Hydrogenovibrio crunogenus: one gene and its partner. The protein of the gene in region 1 interacts with the protein of each later gene in a pairwise test. Links are inferred from orthologs where the notes say so. Each region holds a gene or a part of one and is shown in the gene's direction. Other genes may lie near its edges.

Region 1 (5,266 bases):
TGCAGCGGGAGATATTGTTCCTGCGAAAAAACCAGCTCCGGACATTTATGATTGGGCGTTAGAGCAGATGAATTTGAAGCCAGAACAAGCGATTGCTTTTGAAGATTCCTATAACGGGATTTTGTCGTCTGCTGGAGCGAATCTCCGTACCATCGTCACAATTAATGAATACACCAAAAATGATGATTTTTCACAAGCGGAATTGGTATTGAATCATATGGGGGAGCCTGATGAACCATTTGAGGTATTATCGGGTGACGCCAAAGGTAAAACCTATTTGGATTTAGACTTGGTTAAAATGATTGCCGAAGTTTAAAGTTCAAGTTTTCTAAACTTTCAGAGTTTGGTATAGAAAAGCCCCTTTATTTTGTAGAAGGGCTTTTTTATTTGGAGATTAAACGAGTGACCCCGAAAGCGGCATCAGTGTTGTTGGCCGGTTCAATTTCAGCTGCGAGTTGTTGCGCTCGAAGCGTCATCCAAACTGCATTTTTTAATCCGCCACCTGCGGTAAAAATTCTTTTTACTTTGGGGGTTCCCAGTTCAGAGAGTCGTTCATAAGCCAACACCTCAATTTCTACTAACCCTTCTATAATGGCCTGTAAAAACTCAATATCTGAATCCGGTCTGGGTGTTAATTTGGGTGGAAGCTTTGCATTCGAGATGGGAAAACGCTCTCCTGGTTCTAGCAATGGGTAGTAATGTAAGTGTGTTGGTTTGTCGATGTGGATCTGTGGGAGGAGTTCAATCAACGTGTCTAATGCAAAATATTTTAACAATACTGCACCGCCTGCATTTGAAGCTCCACCAACTAACCATTGTCCCTTTAAGCGGTGACTGTAGATCCCATATTGAGGGGCAAAAACAGGCTGGTCTGATAGAAGTTTGATGGCTAATGTGGATCCTAAAGATGTGACCGCATCGCCTACTTGATTTGCGCCAGAGGCTAGAAAAGCGGCAATGCTATCGGTGGTGCCGGTGTATACCATCAGATTGGGGTTAAATCCATATTGCTGAGTCAGGCCTGGTTGAATTTTAGCCAATTCTGTGCCCGGGGCGACCACATCGGGAAGCGGAATAGAGACAAGTTTTTTGACCCACTCTGGCCAACCTTGGCGCATCGAGTCATAGCCTAACTTAAGGGCATTGTTTTCATCGGTTATGTTTGTCTTTCCGGTCAAAAAATAATTTAAGAAATCAATTTGATGGCAAATGAAATATGCATTTAAGTCCTGTTGACTCTGAGTGGCTTGAAGATGGTTTTCCAGCCACAAGACCTTAGCCAAAGTGCTGGAAGCACCATGAGCCCCACTTTCATTTGGCCCCGCTTTTTTGATGAGGTTCGCTTGTGTTTGTGCCCGTTTATCGTCATACATCAAGGCGGGCGTTTTCGGTGTGCCATTCTGATCGCACAATAAAACAGTGGAGGAGGTCGCATCTAAAACCAGTTTGGTTATCTTGGAAACGTTGTTGAAGCTTTGTAATTGAGAAAATAATTTTTCTAACGTCATTAACCAAATTGCTGGATTTTGTTCACTTTGGTTGCTTGTCCGTTCTGGAAATGGCATGGTGACGGTGGTGCTGAATACAATCTTTTCTTCAGAAAAACCTTTTGATTCAACAACTACCGCACGCATACCAGACGTGCCGACATCAATTCCTAAAATAAATTCAGAATGGTTTGAGGATTTATGCATTCAACGTCTTCCCACGTTATTTAAAAAATATCAGTGAAGACACCAGATTAAAAGGTGTCTTCACTTTTCTTTATGGTGAAATTAAAGTAAAATTTTCTACATTCAGATTGTATTCTATCAACTCAAAAAAAATTAAGGGAAGTGCTGGATGAACGAATTGCAACAAGTATTATTGATATTTGCAATTATTGTCATTGTTGGGCTTTATATTTTACAAAAAGTCAAAGCTCGCAACAGCGATAACACAGCACAAGACGAGACGGAGACGAAAGAAAACACGTCCCGTCAAGATGCTTATAACGCCTTAAAGGAGTTGGGGGAAGCACACATTCCACTTTCCAGTCGAACACAAAATCGTTTACATGTTGAAGACGAGGCAGAGCAGGTTCCAGAGTCCCAGCTAGGCTTGTCGTTCGGTCAAGAGTTTGAGGTAGAAAAGCCTAAGGAAAGTAAGGCGGCAGAAGGCGCTACGGAAGCCGACATAGAGACTCATCGTAAGCCAAAACATGTGGTGTTGGAAGTTGAGGACATGAAGCCAATTGGCTCGGAAGGCGAACCAGCTTCTGCTTCTGACTATGAGCCCAGCTTTGGGATACCTGAAGAAGGTATTCAAAAAGCGGAGTCTGACGCTGATGTTGAGCAAAAAGAGCCTCAAGTTTTTGCCATTATTGTCATGGGAACGGATGATTTTCTGTGGCCGAAAGTCAACCAAACCTTACAAGGGGTTGGGCTGGTACCTTCAGAGACAGGTATTTTTGTTAAAAATGACTCGATGGGAAATGAGATAATCCGTGTAGCCAATTTGATAGAGCCTGGAACTTTCCCGTTAGATCAGCCTACCAACAGTGAGCTTAAAACAGTAGGCGTGGTTTTGATATTGGAATTACCAACTACCGTTAAAGCTCCAGCAGTAATGCATGACATGATTATGATGTCTCGCAAGATTTCGCAGCGTTTGAATGGGCGTCTTTATGATGCAAATCGACACTTATTGAAAGAATCTGACTTGCAAGCCATGCGCGATGCCGCGGTGGCTTATGAATCTTCAGCCATATAAACTTCCATGCAAGATCAAAAAGCCTATCAAAAGCTGGTTGAGTCCTTAAACCAGCACAGTTACCAGTATTATGTGCTGGATGACCCAATCATCAGTGATTCACAATATGATGTCCTCTACCAGCAATTGCTAAAGATAGAGGACGAACATCCTGATTGGATCTTATCGGAATCTCCCAGCCAGCGTGTTGGCGACCAACCTTTAAAAGAGTTTCAAACCGTGCGTCATGCTGTGGCGATGTTTTCTTTAGATAATGCCTTTGAAGATGACGAGTTGAAAAGCTTTTTGAAGCGCATTGAGGAAAAACTCCCCGATCAGAAATCGTTAACCTTTTCTGCTGAACCTAAAATGGACGGGTTGGCAATTAATATCCGTTATGAAAATGGACAGCTGGTCCAAGCTACCACACGTGGTGATGGGCAAGTAGGGGAAGATGTCACGCATAATATCCGTCCGATTCATTCCATACCTTTAAAGCTGTTTGGTGATGACTGGCCGGAAGTGGTGGAAGTGCGTGGCGAGGTGTTCATGTCGAAGTCTGCGTTTCAGCAGTTGAATGAATACCAACAAGAAGTGGGAGGAAAGATTTTTGCCAACCCGCGAAATGCCGCGGCTGGTTCATTACGCCAGTTAGATTCCAAAGTGGCTGCGAAACGTCACCTTAGTTTCTTTTTGTATGGCTGGGGAGAGTTAAGCGAAGACTGGCGATTGCCGCAATATTATTCTGAAATGATCGGACAACTTGTTGAATGGGGCTTGCCGGCCAATCCTCAGACTGAAATCGTCAGTGGGTTGGAAGGAATGTATGCTTATTATGAAAAGATTCAAGCAAAACGTTCCGATTTGCCTTATGAAATTGATGGCATCGTCTACAAGTTGAATGACATTAAACTTCAGCAACAATTAGGATTCACTGCAAGAGCGCCTCGATGGGCCATAGCTAGAAAATTCCCAGCTGAAGAAGTCTGGACGACATTAGTGGATATTGAGGTTCAGGTCGGGAGAACAGGTGCAATAACACCTGTTGCACGGTTGCAACCCGTCTCTGTCGGCGGCGTGATTGTGTCCAATGCAACACTCCACAATATGGATGAAATAAAGCGAAAGGATGTCCGTATTGGCGATACCGTTATTGTCCGTCGGGCAGGGGATGTTATTCCAGAAGTGGTCGGACCTGTTCTAGCTCAGCGCCCAGAAAACACAGAATTGTTTGAAATGCCTCAGCACTGTCCTGAATGCGGCTCAGATGTGGTTAAAGAGTTGGATAAAGCGGTTTTCCGTTGTACAGGTGGGTTAGTTTGTCCTGCGCAGCGTAAGCGAGCTCTGCATCATTTTGTATCAAGAAAAGCGATGGACATTCAAGGACTGGGCGATAAGTTGATCGATCAGTTGGTTGATAAAGGATGGGTAAAGCACCCCGATGATTTTTATCATTTAACGGTTGAGAGACTGGCAACCTTAGAACGCATGGCTGAGAAATCTGCACAAAATGTGGTTGACGGTATCCAGGCTTCTTTGGAAACCACTCTGGCGAAATTTATATACAGTTTGGGAATCCCTGAAGTTGGGGAAGTGACTGCTAAAAATTTAGCAAATCATTTCAAAAACTTGGATGCGATTAAACAAGCAGAATTTGAAGAGTTAATCATGCTTAATGATGTGGGGGAAGTGGTAGCGGAACACATTGTGAACTTTTTTAAAGAGCCGCATAATGAATCGGTTATAAAAGGGTTGCTTGATGCGGGAATGCACTGGCCAACACCTGAAACGACTCCAATCGTGGAAGATTCCCCTTTTGCCAATAAAGTAATTGTTTTGACAGGTACCTTGTCGGAAATGAGTCGGCCAGAAGCCAAAGTGTTGCTTGAAGCGCAAGGCGCTAAAATCACAGGGAGTGTGTCCGCCAAAACCGATTATGTCATTGCTGGTGAAAAAGCAGGCTCAAAATTGACCAAAGCAGAGTCTTTGGGTGTGGCTGTTTTGACTGAATCAGAATGGCTTGCAATGATGCCACAACAAGATTAAAGTTAAAACGCTTAAACCGTCTTATCTTTGATCGCTTATAAATATAAATAACCCCAATAATGGAACCGATATGGTCAGACCTCGTAACGTAAACAGAACCAAACAAAAAAAAGAAACACCTGATTGGGAACAAGAAGAGTTTGAAAGCCGAACGGATATCAAAAAAGCTGCCCAGGCGGTTACCGATTTAGGTGAGCAGTTATCGGAGTATTCCCCTTCAACTTTAAAGACGTTTAACTTGCCGGATGATTTGCTTAAAGCTATCTTGTTACTGAAAGAAATGAGAAACGGACCGGCTATTAAGCGCCAAAAATTGTATATCGGTAAGTACTTAAGAAAAAATGAAGATTTAATCACTCAAATTAAACAGCGTTTATTTGAAATAGAGCAAAAATCCAAACAACAAGCGGCGCATTTCCATCGTTTGGAGAAATGGCGTGATCGTCTGGTCTCCGAAGGAGATGAAGCGTTGAATGAATTCATGCAGTTG
Region 2 (3,868 bases), 830 kb from region 1 along the record:
CTTTTTCTAAAATCTTAAAAACCTTAAGTTTGATGTTTGATATCCCGTTTTCGGAATTTACGCATGGCGCACCCGATCAAGAGCCTTTAGCGTTAGGGAAACATAAAGTAGGGGTGTCGGTCTGTTATGAAATGGCCTTTGGTGAAGAGTTGGCTGATTCGGCTAAAACCTCCAGTTATTTGGTGACCGTGAGTAATGATGCCTGGTTTGCACATACGTTTGAGCCGGCTCAGCAAGTACAGGATGTGCAGATGCGCGCAATTGAGCTAGGACGAGAGATCGCGCGAACGACTAATACAGGTTATACCGTCATTGTAGGAACGGATGGACAAATCAAACAAGAAATTCCACCTTATGAAACCGGGGTGTTGAGAGGTGAAGTGCAGCCTTATACGGGCACAACGCCTTTTGTGGAATGGAAGCAACTCCCTTTGCTATTGTTGCTCAGTGTTGTGATGAGCTTTTTAGCCGCTCGAAAAATAGCGTTGCTGCCACTTGTTCAGGCAAAAAAATAGAAATGCGAAAGAGAGTAGTAGACGTTATGTATTATAAAAAACTGCCAGGCCTGGCAGTTTTTCATTTGAGATTAAAGTGATTTTTCAGGATTCATTGCGGCCGTAATGCGCAGTTTTAAAATCATTAAATCTGTTGGATCTGACAAGCTAAGCGCTTTTTCTTCCAAATATTTTTCAATAATCGGCAGGTCCATTTCAATAAAGGATTCTACCCCCTCGTTGAACTCTTCCATATATTCGGCAAGTTGAAAAATATCGGCTTTGACATCTTCTTGAACCTGCTCTAATTGCTCTCGACTCAATTCTTCTAGAACCGATTCTTTTTCTTCTACTTTGTGTACGGCTTTGCCAAGTAAATCCCAGCTTTTCATGTCCGCTTGAATGAGCGATTCTTTTGCTTTTTCCAAGATGTGACGATAGGCTGCCAACATTTTATTTTCACTCATTTTTACATCCTCTAATTTGTTATAATCTTTTTCATTTAATTTATCTTTAATCATACCAAAAAGAAAGCGATACATGACAACAGAATCCATGCCTGAATCGACAACTGATTATCAACCACAATCCATTGAAGCCGCTATCCAGCAAGTTTGGGATGAGCAGCAGGTCTTTGTAGCGAAAGAAGACGACTCGAAAGAGAAGTTTTACTGTCTTTCCATGTTTCCTTATCCAAGCGGTAAGTTACATATGGGGCATGTGCGTAACTATACCATTGGCGATGTGGTGTCACGATTCCAGCGTATGCAAGGCAAAAATGTGTTGCAACCAATGGGGTGGGATGCTTTTGGTCTGCCTGCTGAAAATGCCGCAATGGATAATCAAGTTGCACCCGCTAAATGGACCTACCAAAATATTGATTATATGCGCAACCAATTAAAACGGCTCGGCCTAGGGTATGACTGGACGAGAGAGGTGGCTACGTGTCATCCAGAGTACTATCGCTGGGAGCAATGGCTGTTTACCCGTTTGATGGAAAAAGGCTTAGTGTATCGTAAGCTATCAGTGGTGAATTGGGACCCGGTGGATCAGACTGTGCTGGCCAATGAGCAAGTGATTGATGGCAAAGGATGGCGTTCAGGCGTGCCGGTTGAGCGAAAAGAAATCGCACAGTGGTTCTTACGCATTACCGATTATGCAGATGAATTATTGAAAGATTTGGATCAGCTTGAAGGCTGGCCGGAACAAGTCAAAACCATGCAGAAAAACTGGATTGGTAAGTCGACCGGGTTGGAGATTGAATTCCCGATCGCTTCAGGCTTGGATGAATCAAATGGTAATCTGAAGGTATACACTACACGCCCTGATACCTTGATGGGGGTGACTTATGTGGCTGTGGCGGCAGATCACCCTTGGGCAAGAAAAGCATCGGTGAATAATGAACCGTTGGAACGTTTCATTGAAGCATGCTCTCATATTTCCACCGCTGAAGCGGATATGGAAACCATGGAGAAAAAAGGCGTTGATACAGGGATTCGCGTCAAACACCCGATTACCGGTGACGAAGTGCCGGTATGGGCAGCTAATTTTGTGTTGATGGGGTATGGAACCGGTGCGGTGATGTCGGTTCCAGCGCATGATCAACGTGATTATGAGTTTGCAAAGGCGTATGATTTGCCGATTAAAGCGGTGATTGCGCCGAAAGCGGGCGAAGAAGCAGATGTTTCCGAAGCAGCTTTTACCGAAAAAGGGGTGTTGGTTAATTCCGGACAATTCGATGGGTTGAAATCTAAGCAAGCTTTGCATGAAATGGCGAAAGTGTTAGGCGAATTAGGCTTAGGAGAAAAACAGACCAACTACCGATTACGTGACTGGGGGATTTCTCGTCAGCGTTATTGGGGGTGCCCGATCCCGGTCATTTATTGTCCAGCCTGTGGCGCACTTCCTGTTCCGGAAAAAGATTTACCGGTGCGTTTGCCGGAAGATGTGGTGCCAGATGGGTCGGGATCGCCTTTAGCGAAACTGGACAGTTTCAAAAAATGCGCGTGTCCGCAATGCGGCGGCCCGGCGAATCGCGAAACCGATACCTTTGATACCTTCTTTGAGTCGTCTTGGTATCATGCCCGTTATACCTCTCGCCATGAAGACAATGCGATGTTGGATAAAGCTGCGGCAGACCATTGGTTGCCAGTGGATCAATATATCGGCGGGATTGAGCATGCCATTCTTCATCTATTGTATGCACGTTTTTTCCATAAACTGATGCGCGATGAAGGGTTGGTCTCATCCGATGAACCCTTTAAAAACCTGCTCACGCAAGGCATGGTCTTGGCAGGCAGTTGGTTTACACAAGATGAAAAAGGCAAACAAACTTGGTATTCGCCTTTGGATGTCGAGCCAGTCACCGATGAAAAGGGCGCCATCGTCAAAGGCACATTAAAGTCAGACGGTACGGAAGTACAATACGGCGGTATTATTAAGATGTCTAAATCTAAGAACAACGGGATTGATCCGCAGACTTTGATTGACCAGTACGGTGCCGACACCTTGCGTTTGTATATTATGTTTGCCTCACCGCCAGAGCAAACCTTAGAGTGGTCTGATTCGGCTGTAGAAGGGGCTCATCGTTTCTTAAATCGTGTTTGGCGTCAGGTGCAAGCACACGTTTCAACAGGTGTGGTTGCGGCTTGTACGTCGAATGATGGTTTGACTAAAGAACAAAAAGCCTTACGTTTGAAGTTACACACGACATTACAGAAAGTGACCGATGATATGGGACGTCGGATGCATTTCAATACCGCCATTGCGGCGACCATGGAATTGTTGAATGATATTTCGCGCTTTAAGGACGAATCAGAAGCGGGTCGTTCGGTGATGCAAGAAGCTTTGGAAATGTTGATTTTAATGTTGTCTCCGATGACGCCGCATGCCTCTCAAGCGCTTTGGGAAGCGTTAGGACATGATGGATTGGTATTGAATGTGGCTTGGCCAGCAGTAGACGAAGCGGCCTTGGTGAAAGATGAAATTGAAATCATGGTGCAGGTCAACGGTAAATTGCGAGGCAAAATCGAAGTGGCAGCCGAAGCGGATAAAGACACCATTTTAGCCGCGGCAAAAGCGAACGAACATGCCGCCAAATTTATCGATGGCAAAGACATCGTTAAAGAAATTGTGGTGCCTGGACGTCTGGTGAATATTGTCGTGAAAGGTTGATCCAATCTATTTAAGTGAGGGATAAGATGTCTCAATATTTAATCATGACTCAAACTAGCCAGGCCTGGCTTGTCAGGCTACGTTTTGTTGCGATTTTAGGCATGGTTGCAACCTTGACAGCCTGCGGCTTTCACTTAAAAGGGGTCGGCAAGAATGCGGTGGCCACTTTCGAGTCGATTCAACTGGTTAATACCGATGGG

The links. Proteins that work in one complex are often made in the same cells at the same time.
Region 2: the proteins of ligA (region 1) and leuS interact in binary tests that used the Escherichia coli proteins (3 or more experiments, as listed by UniProt). The link is inferred for Hydrogenovibrio crunogenus from one-to-one orthologs.

The regions. Positions count from the first base shown.
Region 1 is NZ_CP032096.1:1,367,798-1,373,063, reverse strand. The notes cover bases 2,320-5,266. They hold ligA (NAD-dependent DNA ligase LigA), read left to right. Parts: upstream 2,320-2,757; coding sequence 2,758-4,776; downstream 4,777-5,266. Other genes in these bases: yjgA (ribosome biogenesis factor YjgA), read left to right, coding at 4,847-5,266; GHNINEIG_RS06560 (cell division protein ZipA), read left to right, coding at 2,320-2,751. Outside these bases: GHNINEIG_RS06570 (HAD family hydrolase), read left to right, coding at 1-316; GHNINEIG_RS06565 (FGGY-family carbohydrate kinase), read right to left, coding at 384-1,694; more of GHNINEIG_RS06560, read left to right, coding at 1,843-2,319. UniProt on the Escherichia coli protein: DNA ligase that catalyzes the formation of phosphodiester linkages between 5'-phosphoryl and 3'-hydroxyl groups in double-stranded DNA using NAD as a coenzyme and as the energy source for the reaction.
Region 2 is NZ_CP032096.1:538,227-542,094, forward strand. The notes cover bases 678-3,868. They hold leuS (leucine--tRNA ligase), read left to right. Parts: upstream 678-1,034; coding sequence 1,035-3,668; downstream 3,669-3,868. Other genes in these bases: GHNINEIG_RS02505 (zinc ribbon-containing protein), read right to left, coding at 678-961; GHNINEIG_RS02515 (LPS-assembly lipoprotein LptE), read left to right, coding at 3,695-3,868. In the rest of the region: lnt (apolipoprotein N-acyltransferase), read left to right, coding at 1-515; more of GHNINEIG_RS02505, read right to left, coding at 587-677.